Regions from separate parts of the Chryseobacterium sp. 22532 genome, predicted to be linked through region 1. Evidence: riboswitches for the same ligand, from Rfam matches in the RefSeq annotation. Region 1 holds a riboswitch; the other holds the start of a gene.
What was found. Region 1 has a riboswitch for S-adenosylmethionine ahead of ACTJIV_RS18830 (TonB-dependent receptor plug domain-containing protein). Riboswitches for the same ligand answer to the same signal wherever they lie in the genome.
Positions count from the first base shown of each region.

Region 2: another riboswitch for S-adenosylmethionine. It lies ahead of ACTJIV_RS03635 (alpha/beta fold hydrolase); the one in region 1 lies ahead of ACTJIV_RS18830 (TonB-dependent receptor plug domain-containing protein).

Region 1 covers NZ_JBQENJ010000007.1:175,976-184,152, forward strand. The annotation lists gene ACTJIV_RS18830 (TonB-dependent receptor plug domain-containing protein) at 1-2,295, opposite strand, end outside; SAM riboswitch class I at 2,393-2,501, opposite strand; gene ACTJIV_RS18835 (alpha-amylase family glycosyl hydrolase) at 2,604-5,441, opposite strand; gene ACTJIV_RS18840 (hypothetical protein) at 5,770-6,318, opposite strand; partial or broken gene ACTJIV_RS18845 (RHS repeat domain-containing protein) at 6,302-8,177, opposite strand, start outside.
Region 2 covers NZ_JBQENJ010000001.1:761,369-769,545, forward strand. The annotation lists gene ACTJIV_RS03630 (MGH1-like glycoside hydrolase domain-containing protein) at 1-1,002, opposite strand, end outside; SAM riboswitch class I at 1,190-1,296, shown strand; gene ACTJIV_RS03635 (alpha/beta fold hydrolase) at 1,354-2,292, shown strand; gene ACTJIV_RS03640 (ACT domain-containing protein) at 2,294-3,832, shown strand; gene ACTJIV_RS03645 (O-succinylhomoserine sulfhydrylase) at 3,925-5,085, shown strand; gene ACTJIV_RS03650 (homocysteine S-methyltransferase family protein) at 5,139-6,149, shown strand; gene ACTJIV_RS03655 (fatty acid desaturase family protein) at 6,233-7,324, shown strand; gene metH (methionine synthase) at 7,331-8,177, shown strand, end outside.

The DNA of each region.
Region 1 (8,177 bases):
ATTATTGGCTCCTATGGTAAGATTAATATTTTTCGTTATATCATAGCCTACACTCACATCTGTAACCACTTTAGGAGAGAACTTCTGAACTTTTCCAAATGGGTAGCCATCTCTTATGACCTGGCCAAAATACGTATTTCTTACCATAAAATTGAATTTTCCAATTGCATAATTCAATCCTAAGGAAGCTTTTGTCTTAGGAGAAAGTGTTTCGATGATATTGATCTGGTCAGGACCGAAATATTCATCCTGTGAAGGCACAAGGTTTTCAGGAAAATGGAAATCTGTGATCTTGGTTTCTGTATAATTTCCTGCCAGATTGATATTTAAATTTCCTCCGCCCAGTTTCCAATCATAAGTGATAACAACATCTACTCCCTTTGTTTCTGTGTCTACTGCATTAGCAAAGAATCTTCCGCTTTCTACGTCGTACTGGGCCAGTCTCGGATCTTCGATATTACTGGTGATCACTATTCGGTCTTTTACTCTGATCCAATATCCATCTACTGTTACAAACAGCCTGTTGGCAGGTTTCAGGGTAAGGCCTGCACTGGCATTGACTGATGTTTCCTGTTTTAATTGATCAAATCCAAGCGCTCTGGCTGCATCACTGTCATTCCTGAAAATCCCTTTGGTGACAATTCCCGATCCTGAAGTGGAGATGTCGGCATAGGAATTATTAAAATACTGCTGCTGAAGCGATGGAGCCCTGAAGCCAGTTCCTACTGATGCCCGTATTGCATAATCTTTTACAAATTCATACCTCACGGCCAGTTTTCCATTCAGCGTATTTCCAAAATCCGAATAATTTTCAAATCTTCCTGCCAGATCTATGTTCAATTTTTTAGCGATATCATAAGAAACATCAGCATATACGGCTGTTGAATTCCTGGATTTCTTTAAAGCATTGTCCGGAGAAAAACCGATAAATGATTGTGAGCCGCCATTCCCCTCCACGATAGATCCGGGAACCGCAGGATTTCCATTGGTATCATACCGGGTGTAGGAAGCTTCATCTCCCGGTTTGATCTCGTACTGCTCAAAACGGAATTCTCCCCCAAATGCTATATTAAACTGATTCAGATTTTTAGAAACATCAAGATTCACCGTATTCTGAAGAAAGCTGTGCGCTCCTGCATAAAAGCTCGTTGGAGATTTCGCCCCTAAAGATGCATTATTGGTATTGTCTACATTATAATTGAAAGTATTGCTTCCGAAAGTATTACTTACATCAAGCAACCAGTTGTTAACATTATATTTTGCTCCTACAGCATAAGAAAAGTCGTAAACCTGCGAGTTCAAAGAAGCCTGAAATCCGTTTGGATAGATAGAAGAAACTACATTATCTTTTTCTCCGGGAAGCCTTCTGAAACCGAAGCCTTTTCCTTCTTTAATGCTGAAACCCCCAAAGGAATACAGCTTAAAGCTTTCACTTAAAGGGTATTCAGAATTAAAAAACAACTGGGCCTGCCTGATTTGTGCATCCCCGATCTGAAAATTAAAGTCATCCCTGGTGAGGCCTCGTTCTCTAATAATCTGATCATCAGCAGCTCTGGCCGCGATAGGATCATTAGCAAATTCATAGGCAAAATTATCTCCGAAAATGTCCAGATCATGATTTTGGGTTCTTGTGGTCTTTCCTCTGTGGCTCAATTGCAATGAAAGGTTTATATAACTTTCCTTTTTCCCAAGAGAAGATCCGTAATTGATTCCGGCCTGATAGGTTTCACCATCATTTCTTCCGCTAATTCCATAGGATGCTGAAGCTGATGCTCCTATATCTTTCTTAAGAATAATATTGACTACTCCTGCAATGGCATCAGAACCGTATTGTGCTGCTGCACCGTCTCTTAACACTTCTATCCTGTCAATAGCGATTATCGGAATTGTACTGAGATCTGTTCCTACAGAGCCATTTCCAACGGTATTCTGATAATTGACCAGTGAAGTGGTGTGTCTTCTTTTCCCATTGATGAGTACCAAAACCTGATCCGGCCCCATTCCTCTCAAGGTTACGGGATCAATATGTTCTGTCCCGTCAGAAGCTGACTGCCTTACAGAATTAAATGATGGAATCACATAATTCAGCAGATCCTGAACCGTAGTCTGTGGTGCAGATTTCTGCAGCTTTTCTATATTGATAACATCTACGGGAACCGGTGTTTCCAGTTTTGTCCTTTTCGTATTGCGGTTTCCTACGATAATTATATCTTCGATCTGATTTCCTTTTTCCTGTTCCTGTGCGTTCACCAAAACAGCTCCCAGGAGTATAACAGACAGGCTTAACTTTTTCATCTTTGTCCTTATAAATTAATCATAAATATTCCCCACGGACCTCATCCGCAGCTATAAAAGACTTCAAGAAATGGAATTGTTGTCAGAATATTGACTTTTCTCATCTTCCCCAAACTGGGTTGGAATTAGCACCTTTACACTTTTTAGAGTCGTGCAGGTTGCTAAGGTTTCATAGGGCCAAATCCCTCCACCTTTCTTGATAAATCTACTGCAAAAGTAGACTAATATTTTTAATTGGCAAAAATTAGATTTATATATTCTGTAGTGTTTTATAAAAAAGAGGGACGATGTTTATCGTCCCTCTTTTGTTATTTAATAATCATCTTCTGAATGGCAGTGCCTGTTTCAGACTGCAGGTGAACCAAATAGGTTCCCGGCGGGTAATTCGCTTTCAATTCATAAGTTCCGTTTTCGGTATTCAATTTAATTGAATCTATTTTTTTACCGCTCATATCAAAAATAACAATCTCTCCGTTTTTGGCTTTGTGATATATTAATTTTGCTACACCGTTTTTCACAGGATTATCTGCAATCTGAAGCGAGAGTTTATTCGCAGCATTTACATCAGATGCTGACAGTGCCCCTGCGTAATTTCCAAAAATTCTGAACTCTCCCGGTTGTAAGGTAATAGGAGCTGTTGTAGAAGCAATATTAGAAACAGAGTTATCCATCAGGTTCTGCCATTGTCCTGTATAAGGGAAGTAAGGAACAACATTTTGAGCTGCAGTGGTATAATTCGCCAAAACTACCACATTCTTCATTCCCGCTATTGAATTGTCATATACATAAATTCTGGTGATCAGGCCTTCAGGATCGTTGGTAAGATTGTTAGACTCTACAGTATATGTTTTGGATTTGAAAACCGGATAGGTATTTCTGATATTGATAATTTTAGCCCAGGTATCATACACTGCTTTTCTGTTGGCGTTGGTATCATATCCTAAATTAAAGGCAACAGGTTTTTCATCTGTACGGCATCCGCTGCTGATTGTACCGTCTGCACATCGGTTGATGCTGAATTCATAGCCCAATTCACCAAACTGCCAGATCATTTTCGGGCCTGGAATGGTAAAGAATGTTGCTCCGAAAGTTTTCATTCTTTCAAGAGCAGTGTTCAGATTGGTAACGTTGTAACTTCCATTAACCGCACCATACGCAAGGTTTTTAAACATTAATCTTTCTTCATCATGACTTTCCCCATATCCTACAGCATGCATATTGGTAAACCCATGAAGACTGTGGTTCATTCTGTCATAGTTACTGTTTTCCTTATAGCCCATTGTGTTTTGGTTGTAAGGCTCAGTCTGCTTATTCCAAAGCATTACCCCTTTTCCTTCGGCAATTCTATAGTTGGCCCACTGTTGCTCTTCTGCATCGGTTCCCAAATGTTCGAAGATCATATAGGAATTCGGATCAATACCCCATTGTTTATCAGCATAGTATTTAAGAACATCTACCCTGTCTTGCTGATATGCATTAGTACAGGCTTCATCATTTGCAGAACAGTTTTGGGTAAACCCTTTTGTCAGGTCCCAACGGAATCCATCAATTTTATATTCAGTCAGCCATTGCTGTAAAGTCCTTTCGACATAATATTTAGTTGCTGCACTTGAATGATTGAAATCATGGAAAACATTATAAGAATGCTTTGGCACCTGATTGAAGTAAGGATTATTGGCTGCAACATCACCATAGCCATCACCATCCGGATCAATATTCCAGAGTCTTACCAATGAGGACCGCCCCGTTGCATGGTTAAAAGCAACATCCAGAATTATTGCAATCCCATTTTGATGGCAAATGTCTACAAATTCTTTGAATTTTTCCGGAGTGCCATAGGCCTTATCTAAAGCATAATGAAAAGACGGATTATATCCCCATGAAAGATTACCATCAAACTCCATAATAGGGAGAAGCTCAATAGCATTGATATTTAGGTTCTTTAAATATGTTATCTTGTTGATTAGTGACTGCCAATTTTTTTCCTGAGTAAAATCTCTTAGCAACAGTTCATACACAACCAGATTTTCTTTACTGGGCCTCTGAAAGTTCATAACCTGCCAATTGTAAGGTGCCTGGCCTGTTTTGAACATTGAAACTTCAAAATCCTGACCTACCGGAAATGCAGGCAGATTTGGATAAGTAGATGCCGAAATCCACTGATCATCATAAGAAGACAAGATCTGCGGTGAATAAGGATCCGCTATTTTTCTCAGATCATTCGTTCTGTACTGGAAAGTATATAACTGTTGTGGAGTCAATCCGGTCAGTTCAATCCAGTAAAGATCAGGATTTGCAGTATCCCGCTTCATTAAATAAGTGTCATTCACAGTCCAGTTATTAAAGCTTCCGATGACATGAACAAAGTTTTTATAAGGTGCATAAAGAGCAAGACCTACTTTTGTATTATCTGTAGGGCTATAATTAATTCCCTGCTTTATCCAGCCTGGAATTGCCTCAGAAACGACATTTCTTGGGAGTTGTAAGATGAATGTCTCTTTTTTAGAGTATGAGTTAGTATCCGTTGCGGTCAGTTCCATATTTGTATCTGCTGTTACAGTATAGTTATAAGAATATGAAGTAGATGGGACTGAAGTCGAATTTACAATTGCTCCGTTTGCTTTTAACTGGAAGTTAGCATTAGTATTGGTTGTTGCAGTAATTGTAATTGAACTCCCAGACGAAATTGAGGTTAAACTGTTAGGAAGCGGATTGGTTAAGTTTAGATTCAACAGACCAACATTCACAAAAATATTTGGTGGGGTCTGATGAGAACCCGTTTTATCTTTTAATAAAAACCCAAACCTTCCGATCCCTGTCCTGTTAAAAAAAACTGATGGAGTAAACGTTAAGGAATAAGTGTCAGTAGTTGAATTATAATTTAATTTGTTTAAATCATTAGAATTATTCCAGCCTCCATTTGAAGGGCAATCCTGACTGTTCTGATAATTAGTATCCAGGGACCAGGACCAGAGATAAACAGCATTATTTGAAACACCCCAAGCAGTTTCATCGATTTGATTTCCCGGTATGCTTAAAATAATCTGATCCGTCTCATCAAAAGCAGCGGGTGTAACCGTATAAGTTATTTGTCCAAATGCCAGAATAGTAAGAAACAGCAGTATTGTAGAATAAAATTTTTTCATAAAATTGTTTTTTTCAAATTAGCCAACTACTAAAGTAATTTATTTTTTGAAATTATTTGTTTTTTGTATGAAAATATAATTTCCAATTTAAATATCATCAATAACTTTAAAAGTTGAAAAACATAGCTTATAATAAATATGACCCCCTTTTTAAATATATTGCTTGAATTATTTTCCTAAAATCCATTGTAATTATTCTCCATTGTTATACACCCCATCTTCCAATATCCGGCATATACATCCTAATCCCATGAAGTTACTTGCCATTGTATTTATAATTAATTAATAAAGCCACTAGCTAGTGGCTTTATTAATTAAATTCTATATTTTATTCATCATCTTCTACATTCTCATACTTATAATCTATTAGAACTAGTATTCCAAAATATTTCCATTCAAACTCATCTTGATAATTAATCTTTAATATTAATGTTTTTTTTGTTTTTTGAAGTATCTCAATAGAATTAATTATTTTATGATGAGAAGGATATTTTCCATACGGTGAAGAAGCTATAAAGCTTTTAGAATCTTTTTTTACTAAATTAAACTCATCGAATATTCCTAATTTTATTTTTTCCTGCGATTTAAAACTCTCAGCCTTCAAGCATATTATTCTTTGAAAAATTTTGCTTGCATTGTCATACTTGTATAAACTTTCTTTGTCAGAATCATATTTTAAATATTCATATTTCATCTTAGAAGTATCTTGCTTAAAATAATCAAATATTCCTAAGTTAATCTTTTCATTATTTAATATCCCTGATTTATAAGTTACAAGAATAGGGTTGTAAAACTCTAAAATTTGCCCTTTTACTATATTATTAGTAAAAGATAATAACAGGATAAATAAAAATACTATTTTAATTTTTCTTATCATTTTTGTTTTTTTTTGCATCTCTAACTTGTATTAATTGATTCATAATCATTTCAGCAGGAGATCCTGGTGTACGTGGGGCTATAAGTTTAAAACCGTCAGCTCCATATTTAATATGATCTCCGTCAGCACCTCCTGTTGAATCTTCTATATGCGATTTGATTTCATGATAAATTGCTTCTGCTAAATCATAATTGCTATATCCAACTGTTTTTGAATTACCCGCATCATCTGTTCGCGTTGTGCTATATCTTGAATCACTATTATTTCCTTTAAAATAGTTTTCATTTAAAGAAACCAAATGAACTTTTTTATCTCCTGATTTAGATATGTCTAGATTATTAAATTCAGAAGAGTTAACATACCCTGAAGGAATTGATACTTTACCATCCTTTGCAAGTCCCATAGATTTAACATCATGAATTGCTTCTGCTACAGTGGAAGAACTAGTCCCAAAGTTTTTAGAATTTATATAAATATCTTCTGTTTTACTAGTCCCATATTTATCCCAAATTCTTTTACCTTCTGCTGTCTTATAGAGTATTTCTTTAGAAGCTTTAAAAGAACCATTTGCAGTTAGGATAATAATATCCTTATTGGACCTACCATCTGGATCTATAAATCTGATAGGATTGTTATAAGCATAGGTATAGGGCGACCATCTTCTTGATTTCTCAGCTAATGGATCCACCACTCCCCATCTTCCCAAATCCGGCATATACATCCTTGCCCCATAATCATACATCCCCGTCTCTTGCAACTCTTTGCCATTGTACTTATATTGATAATTACTATTCCCCACCTGTGTATTATATTTTTTATGTTCTAAACCAAAAGGATAATAATTACTTTCGTTATCTATTATGAGAGAATTGGTATTTTGATCCTTGTAATAGTTAATTCTCACATTTCCAATATGATCTTTATATTGATAGATATAAGCTGGAGTAGCTGGCGCATAGGGGTTGGTATTCACATTAGTATTATAATATCCCTCATCAGTAGGAAAAAATAAAAGCTTAGGTAAAGGATTTGAACCAGCACTGCTGCTTTGCTGATATTGGTAGCCATCCAAATAATCAGTCGTTTCATTTATTGTACTTCCTGCTCCAGCATTATACATTGTTCTTATTTTTTTCAATTTAATTCCATCCGCTCTATAAATATAGTTTATTTTATTATTATTTGATAATATTATCTCTATAGGAAGATTTAAATAGTTATACTTTATGGATATTATTTGTTTATTATCATCTTTTATCATATTACCATTAAGATCATATGCATAATCATCTGTTGAATCATATCCTCCAGAAGTAACATCATCTTTAAAGCCCTCATAATTACCACTTGCATCAAATACTTTCATTAACCGGTTTCCAATATATGTATAGTTTAGCCTGTCTATTAACAGAGCTGTTGTTCCAGCATCAGGTTTTTGATATCTATTAAGTTGGGTTATATTACCGTTTATATCATAGGCTATACTTTCATTAAAAAAATAGTTATTGGGAGCAGTAGTGTATGCTTCTCTATAAATGGCATCCGTTAATCTGTTGAGTTTATCATAGACATAATGATATGCTTTGTAAACATCATCATTTGCCGCTTTCCAATGTACTTCCGCAATATTCCCTCCATATTGGGGAACTGATGTGCCAGGAATAGCAGGATCCTGGTATCTCATTGAGTATCCGAATAATTTCCCGTTCAGATTATCCGGATCATTAATCTTGGTCATCCAGCCACGGATATTGTATTTGTAATCTATGGTCTGTAAAGGAGATGCTAATGATATTCCCCCTACTTTTTTGGACTCCAGCTGGGAAAGCTCATTATACTTATTCTGAGCCAGATATTCA
Region 2 (8,177 bases), on a different contig from region 1:
ATCCGTCTCGGCAATTCTGGTATTGAAGATCTCATCAAATTGATCAAAAGGTTCATCTGTTTCATCGGAACATAGCCTGAAATCAAAAATTTTGGACTGTCCCGCTCCAATCATTTCATCAATAATAAAAGATGCTTTGGTACCCCTTTTTTCAGGATTTACCGTATTACTTCCATAAATGATATGATCATTTATTCCATCTTTAAAATAGGTGTTTCCCGGATAAGGAGCTCCATATAATTTTGGGGTATTGGTTTCATTTTCACAGAAAGCACTTTTAGCCGCAAGATTTCTTGAATAGAGTTTTTTGATCGAAATGCTGTCATGATTAATATCAATACATCCGTCATAGGAAGCATTCATTTGGCCCTTATATGTATTGTAACCCCATTTCCAGTTATTTCGGAACCAGGCAGTTGGAGCTATAACGATGGGAGCATCCTGCCGGCTTCTGTTGTGAACTGTTACTCTTGCAAGAATATCATTGTGGTCTCCCTTACAATATTCAATGAAAATATCGAAATATTCATCGTTATTAAAAATTCCCGTATCAAATATCTCATATTCAGGTTCCTTTTTGCTTCTCCTGCCATTTTCAGCAACAAGATCATCGTAAGGAAATGCATTGATCGGATATTTATACACCATTTTCATATAGCTGTGGGTAGGTGTATTATCTAAGTAATAAAAGAGTTCTTTGATATCCTCTCCGTGATTACCCTGAGGATTGCTTAAACCAAAAAAGCGCTCTTTTACAATTTTATCTTTTTTGTTCCAAAAGGAAAAGGCAAAACAGAAAATCTGCTTTACATCGGAGATTCCAGCGATCCCTTCTTCGCCCCATCGGTAGGCATAACTTTCTGCATTATTATGGTTGGCGTAATGCCAGGCATTTCCGTTCGGGCTGTAGTCTTCGCGTACATTTCCCCATTGCCGGTTGCTGACGTATGGACCCCAGTTTTTCCATTTAGAATCTTGTAATCTTTCTTTTTCAACAGTCATATTTCATCACTTTTCAAGTACGAAGTTAGTTTTTTTGAAAAATAATTCCAATTCCTTCCACCTGAAGAATTATTAACATAGCCTTGAAACACTTATTATTACACGGTTTTTTAATATTAAATATTTTTTCTTTTAAAATTTAAAAGAAAAGACTTATCTTTGCCGAGCGTTCATTCAAATATTGAAAATGTTATCAAGAAAGGTTGAGGGATTAGACCCTATGAAACCTTAGCAACCCTTTGTGCAAGCAGAGAAGGTGCTACGTTCTACCAATTTATTTTGGACAGATAACTTACTGAAGTTCTTTTCAGCCATTCCTGTGGCATTTTCAATTGTATTAAAATAATAGAATTGAAAACAGAACTAAACTATATTAATCTTTCGTATCGTACCTTTTCCCAGAAGGAATACCATATCCCGTTGACTTATCAGATCTTCGGGAAAGACCTGTTTACAGCACCTGTTATATTGGTAAATCATGCTTTAACCGGAAATTCAAATGTTTCCGGTGAAAAAGGATGGTGGAAAAAGCTGATCGGTGAAAATCAGGTTATTGATACAACTCAATATACCGTTCTGTGTTTCAATATTCCCGGAAACGGATATGATCATTTTTTAATTGACGAATACGAAGACTTCACGCCTTCAGATATTGCAGAAATATTCCTGAAAGGCCTTGAAGCTTTACATATCAAAAACCTATATGCCATTATCGGAGGTTCACTCGGAGGAGGGATTGCGTGGGAAATGCTTGCCAAGCAACCACAGTTGGCAGAAATCTTTATTCCTATTGCCTGCGATTTCAAAACCCATGACTGGCTTCATGCACAATGCCTGGTTCAGAAATTTCTGCTCAACGGAAATGATGAGCCCCTGCAAAAAGCAAGAATTCATGCTATGCTGTGTTACAGAACACCTCAGTCCTTAAATGACAGATTTCAAAATAGATACGATCAAAAAAATCAGCGGTTAGAGTCCGAAGATTGGTTGGTTTATCACGGAAATTCATTAAACGAAAGGTTTAGTTTAAAATCCTATAAGCTGATGAATCACTTGCTGATGAATATGAACACTGAAGAAGAGCAGTTAACAAAAATCAGTGCCCGAATGCACTTAATTGCAGTAGATACAGATTTATTTTTTCCCGCTTCAGAAATTCGAATGTGCTTTGAGCAGCTGAAAGAGAAAAAGAAAGAGGTTTTCTATCATGAAATACAGTCAATTCACGGGCATGATGCCTTCCTAATGGAATACGAACAATTAAATACTATCATAAAAAATATTTTGTAGAATGAGAAATGCTAACGAAATAAAGTTTTTAAAGAACAGATCAATCATCAAATTTGAAGGTGAAGATTTCCTGGGCGAAATCGGGATCGACGGAAGAATTTTTAAAGCGCTTACTTTGGCGCGCATCAGTGTAGGAGTGATCTCCCAACAGGCTATTGAAAACGGAATATCTATTCTGGTAAATGAGGACGATGCAGAAAAAGCAGTGACCTGCCTGATCGATGAGTTTGAAGCAGAAAGAAAATCAGGAAAGGTTTCACAAATTTACAGCATCAATAATGTTTCCGTACTAGGATTTGTGGCGGAAGATTTCAATAAAGTACTTGCAGAATTAGCCAGAAATAATGTCTTTCCACTTCTTCTCAACCAGGTTGCGGCCGAAAAGAGAGTGAATATTGTCGTTACCTCTTCCCAGGATGAGAAAACGAAGAATATCATTGAATCCGAAATTTTCAAAAAGCCTAAAACCGTTCACTTGGCGATCATTGGTCACGGAAATGTAGGGAAGACTTTAATAGAGCAGGTTTTACAGTCTTCTGAAGAAATCAAAAGACGTAAAAAGATAGATCTTAAAGTGGTTGCAGTAGCCAATTCAAGAAAAATTGCATTCAATAAAAAAGGTTTTAATACAAACTGGAATGATGAGGTTTTAACAGCAGAACATCCATCAAATGTTGAGGAATTAATCAACTTCTCAAAAGAAAACCAGCTGGAAAACCTGATCGTGGTAGATAATACGGCAAGCAAAGATTTTGTGAAAAATTACCATGCACTGGCTGAAAACGGCTTTGACTTGGTTTCATCCAACAAAATTTTCAATACTCTTCCAATAGAAGAATACCGTAAACTAAGATATACGTTGAGCAAAAATAACAGACGTTATCTCTATGAAACCAATGTAGGAGCAGGCCTTCCATTGATTGATACCATAAAACTATTACACCTTTCAGGAGAAAATATTACAAGAATAAAAGGAGTATTCTCCGGATCATTGAGCTATATTTTTAATAATTTCTCTGTGAGAAACGATAAATTCTCAACCATTATTGGAGAAGCGATGGAAAAAGGATATACAGAACCTGATCCGCGTGAAGACCTTTCCGGAAATGATGTCGCAAGGAAACTTCTGATTCTGGCCAGGGAATTAGATTTGATCAATGAATTCCAGGATATCAATATTCAAAATTTAATTCCTGAAAACCTTTTGTCCGTAGATAAAAACGAATTTATCTCAAGACTGAATGAGCTGGATGAAGAATATCGGAAAATTAAAGAGGGCCAGGAGCCAGGACATGTGCTTCGTTATGTGGGCGATCTTCATGGCGATCTTCAGAAAGACAAAGGTCAGCTTGATGTAAAATTGGTTTCTGTACCGGGTACCTCTGCATTAGGTCAGCTGAAAGGTTCAGATTCTATTTTTGAGATCTATACAGAAAGCTATGGCGAAAACCCAATCGTGATCATGGGAGCCGGAGCCGGAGCCCAGGTAACAGCAAGAGGAGTTTTTGGAGATATTTTAAGAGTAAGTGAAACGAAATAATAATTTAATATAACAATTTAACAATGTACTAATTTACCAATGATCTCATTGTTACATTGTTAAACTGATACATTGCTACATTTTAAAACTATATGGAAAATTTTGAAACATCAGCGATAAGAACCCAGACTGAAAGAACCCAGTTTGATGAACATACAACACCATTATATCTTACATCCAGTTTTATATTTCAGGATGCAGAAGATATGAGAGCAAGCTTCGCTGAAGAAAAACCTAAAAACCTGTACAGCCGTTTTTCAAACCCGAATGTGACAGAGTTCACTGATAAGATTGCAATAATGGAAGGCGCAGAAGCCGGATATGCATTTGCAACAGGAATGGCTGCCATTTATTCAACATTTGCGGCTTTATTGAATGCCGGTGATCATATTGTCAGCTGCCAGTCGGTGTTCGGATCTACACATACCTTGTTTACCAAGTATTTCCCGAAATGGAATATCGAAACCACTTATTTTAAAGCTGGAGATGCGGAAAATGTAGAGCAGTATATTAAGCCTAATACAAAAATTTTGTATCTCGAAACTCCAACCAATCCGGCTATTGAGATTCTGGATCTTGAGTTTTTTGGCCAGATTGCAAAAAAACATAATCTAATCTTTATTGTAGATAACTGCTTTGCAACGCCTTATCTGCAACAGCCCATTAAATACGGGGCAGATGTTGTTGTACACTCTGCAACAAAACTTATTGACGGCCAGGGAAGAGTATTAGGTGGAGTAGCTGTAGGAAAAGCCGACCTTATAAGAGAGATTTATCTTTTTGCAAGAAATACCGGACCGGCGATGTCACCTTTCAATGCGTGGGTATTGTCAAAAAGTCTTGAAACATTGGCTATCCGTGTTGAAAAACATTGTGAGAATGCCTTGAAGGTGGCTGAGTTTTTAGAGAGTCATCCCAATGTAGAGCTTGTAAAATATCCTTTCCTGAAATCCCATCCAAGTTATGAAATTGCTAAAAAACAGATGAAGTTGGGTGGAAATATCGTAGCTTTTGAAATTAAAGGCGGAATAGAAGGAGGAAGAAACTTTCTGGATAAAATAAAATTGTGCTCGCTTTCTGCCAATTTAGGAGATACAAGAACGATTGTAACCCATCCGGCATCAACTACCCATTCAAAACTGACCGATGAGGAAAGAAACGAAGTAGGTATTACCGCAGGTCTGGTACGCTGTTCGGTAGGTCTTGAGCATGTGGATGATATCATAGCAGATTTAAAGCAGGCCCTGGATTAATTCAATATCTGTTTAATGAAATAACTTAAATGGCTTCAGCCAAAATTTATACAATGAAAAATTCAGAACAACTATACCAGGCAATATCCGAGAGAATATTAATTCTTGACGGCGCCATGGGAACCATGCTTCAGCGTTACAAGTTTGAAGAAGAAGATTATCGTGGCGAACGTTTCAAAGACTGGGAACATCCGGTAAAAGGAAATAACGATCTGCTTTCTTTGACTCAGCCTCAGGCAATTGAAGAAGTTCACAAAAAATATCTGGAAGCAGGAGCTGATATTATCGAAACCAACACTTTCTCAGGAACAACAATCGCTATGGCAGATTATCATATGGAAGAATTGGTGTACGAACTGAATTACGAATCAGCAAAAATCGCAAGAAAAGCCTGTGATGAGTTTACCGCTAAGAATCCCGACAAACCAAGATTTGTAGCAGGGTCAATTGGTCCAACCAACAGAACGGCAAGCTTAAGTCCGGATGTAAATGATCCGGGATACAGAGCAATCACTTTTGAGGGATTAAGACTAGCCTACAAACAACAGTGCGAAGCTTTGCTTGATGGTGGTTCGGACATTCTTCTGGTAGAAACCATCTTCGATACCCTGAATGCAAAAGCAGCTCTTTTCGCGATTGATGAGATTCAGGAAGAAAGGAATATAAAAATTCCAATCATGGTTTCCGGTACCATTACAGATGCTTCAGGAAGAACTTTGAGTGGACAGACGGCAGAAGCATTCCTGATCTCAGTATCACATTTAAATTTGCTGAGTGTAGGTTTCAACTGTGCCCTTGGTGCTGATCAGCTGACGCCGTATCTGGAAACATTAGCCCATAATTCAGAATTTTATGTTTCAGCCTATCCGAATGCCGGACTTCCGAATGCTTTCGGAAAATATGATGAGACACCAGAAGATATGGCAAGACAGATTAAAGAATATGTAGAGAAAGGATTGATCAATATTATAGGCGGATGCTGCGGAACCACGCCGGACCACATCAAAGCCATTGCAGATCTGGTAGCAGAATATGCTCCAAGAAAATTGAAAAAATTTGCATGATTTAATAGATTTTTTTAATTAAAATATGGAGTAAGTGCTTGATTATAAATGTTATCTTTAAATGAGTCACAAAATTTAACATTATGGAAAAGCCAAGTTACTTGAAAAATTCAGAGGATATAAGACTTTTTAATGAACTGAGAAAGAAAGTGAATCAGCGTTTAGAACAAATTCCCGAAAACAGGGACATCTATATTCAGATCAAAGCAGTTATCCTGCCTTTGGTCTATTTTGCGTTGTATTTCTTTGCTTTATTTAATGTTGACAAACCCTGGATATATATCGGAAGCTTTGTTTTAATGGGAATCTCCTTGGTACTCATTTATTTAAACCTGATCCATGAAGCAGCTCACAATAACATTTATAAAAGTAAAAGACTGAACTCGCTGGTACTGCATATTTTTGACTTTGTAGGAGCGAATTCATACATCTGGAAAAAGAGGCATATTGCCAGTCATCATGCCTACCCGAATGTGGATGGATGGGATACGGATATAGAGCAGAGCGGTCTGCTTTTAATAGTTCCATGGGTTAAGGCAAAAGGTGTGCAGAAATTCCAGCACAGGTTTTTCTTCCTGGTATACCCTCTTTACCTGTTCAATTGGATGTTTATCAGGGATTTCAGGGATTTTTTTGATAAAGAAAGAGTAATTTTAAAGACCCAGGGTTCCATTCCTTTCATTGAAAAAATAAAAATGGTCATTTATAAGCTGTTCTATTTCTTTTATCAGATCGTAGTGCCTATCCTGTTCTTTAAAGTATCCATAGGCTTGGCTTTAGGAGCATGGGGCCTTCAGATCATTGCGGCGAGCATTTTTGCGCTCTTTGTATTATTGCCTCTGCATCCGCTTCCTGATAATGCTTTCCCAAAACTGGATACAAAGAATGGGCTTCCGTTCAGCTGGCTCCGTCACCAGTTTGAGGTAACCAATGATTTAAAAGAAAATAACTGGCTGGTGAGAAATATTTTGGGGAATTTTAATTTTCATGTGGCTCATCATCTTTTTCCGAATTACAGCTATATGTATTATAACGAGATCACAGAAGAGATCGAAGAATTTGCAAAAGAACATAACTTAGCTTATAAAAGATTTCCAATTTTTACTGCTTTAGGCAAGCATGTAGATCTGCTGCGGCAGAATGCAAACAACGCCTATTATATTTTAGAAGAATAAAAATTAATGAAATATTTAAGATTGTCGGGCCTTGAGCCTCTTATTATAACGCCGGAAAGTAATTTCATCAATGTTGGTGAGAGAACCAATGTTGCCGGCTCCAAAAAATTTTTAAGACTGATCAAAGAGGAGAAATTCTCTGAAGCACTTGATATTGCCCGCCATCAGGTAGAAGGTGGCGCACAGATTCTTGATGTCAATTTCGATGACGGATTAATCGATGGAAAAGCTTCTATGATCAAATTTCTAAATTTAATTGCTTCAGAACCTGATATCTCAAGAATTCCCATCATGATTGACTCTTCCAAATGGGAGATCCTGGAAGCCGGCCTTCAGGTGGCACAGGGTAAATGTGTCGTCAATTCCATCAGTCTCAAGGGTGGTGAAGAAGAATTTATCAAGCAGGCCAAAGCCGTAAAAAGATATGGTGCTGCAGTCATTGTAATGGCATTTGATGAATCAGGACAGGCAGACAATTATGATCGCAGGCTTGAGATTTCAAAACGGTCGTATGATATTTTGGTTAATCAAGTTGGTTTTCCTGCTGAAGACATTATTTTCGACCTGAATATTTTCCCTGTGGCAACAGGAATGGAAGAACATAGAAGAAACGCTATCGACTTCATTGAAGCCACCAGATGGGTAAGACAGAATCTTCCCTATGCTTCTGTAAGTGGTGGTGTAAGTAATGTTTCGTTTTCATTCCGTGGAAATGATACCGTAAGAGAAGCCATGCACTCCGTATTCCTTTACCATGCCATTCAGGCCGGAATGAATATTGGTATTGTGAACCCTTCCATGCTGGAAGTATATGATGAGATCAATAAAGAGCTTCTGGAGCTTGTGGAAGATG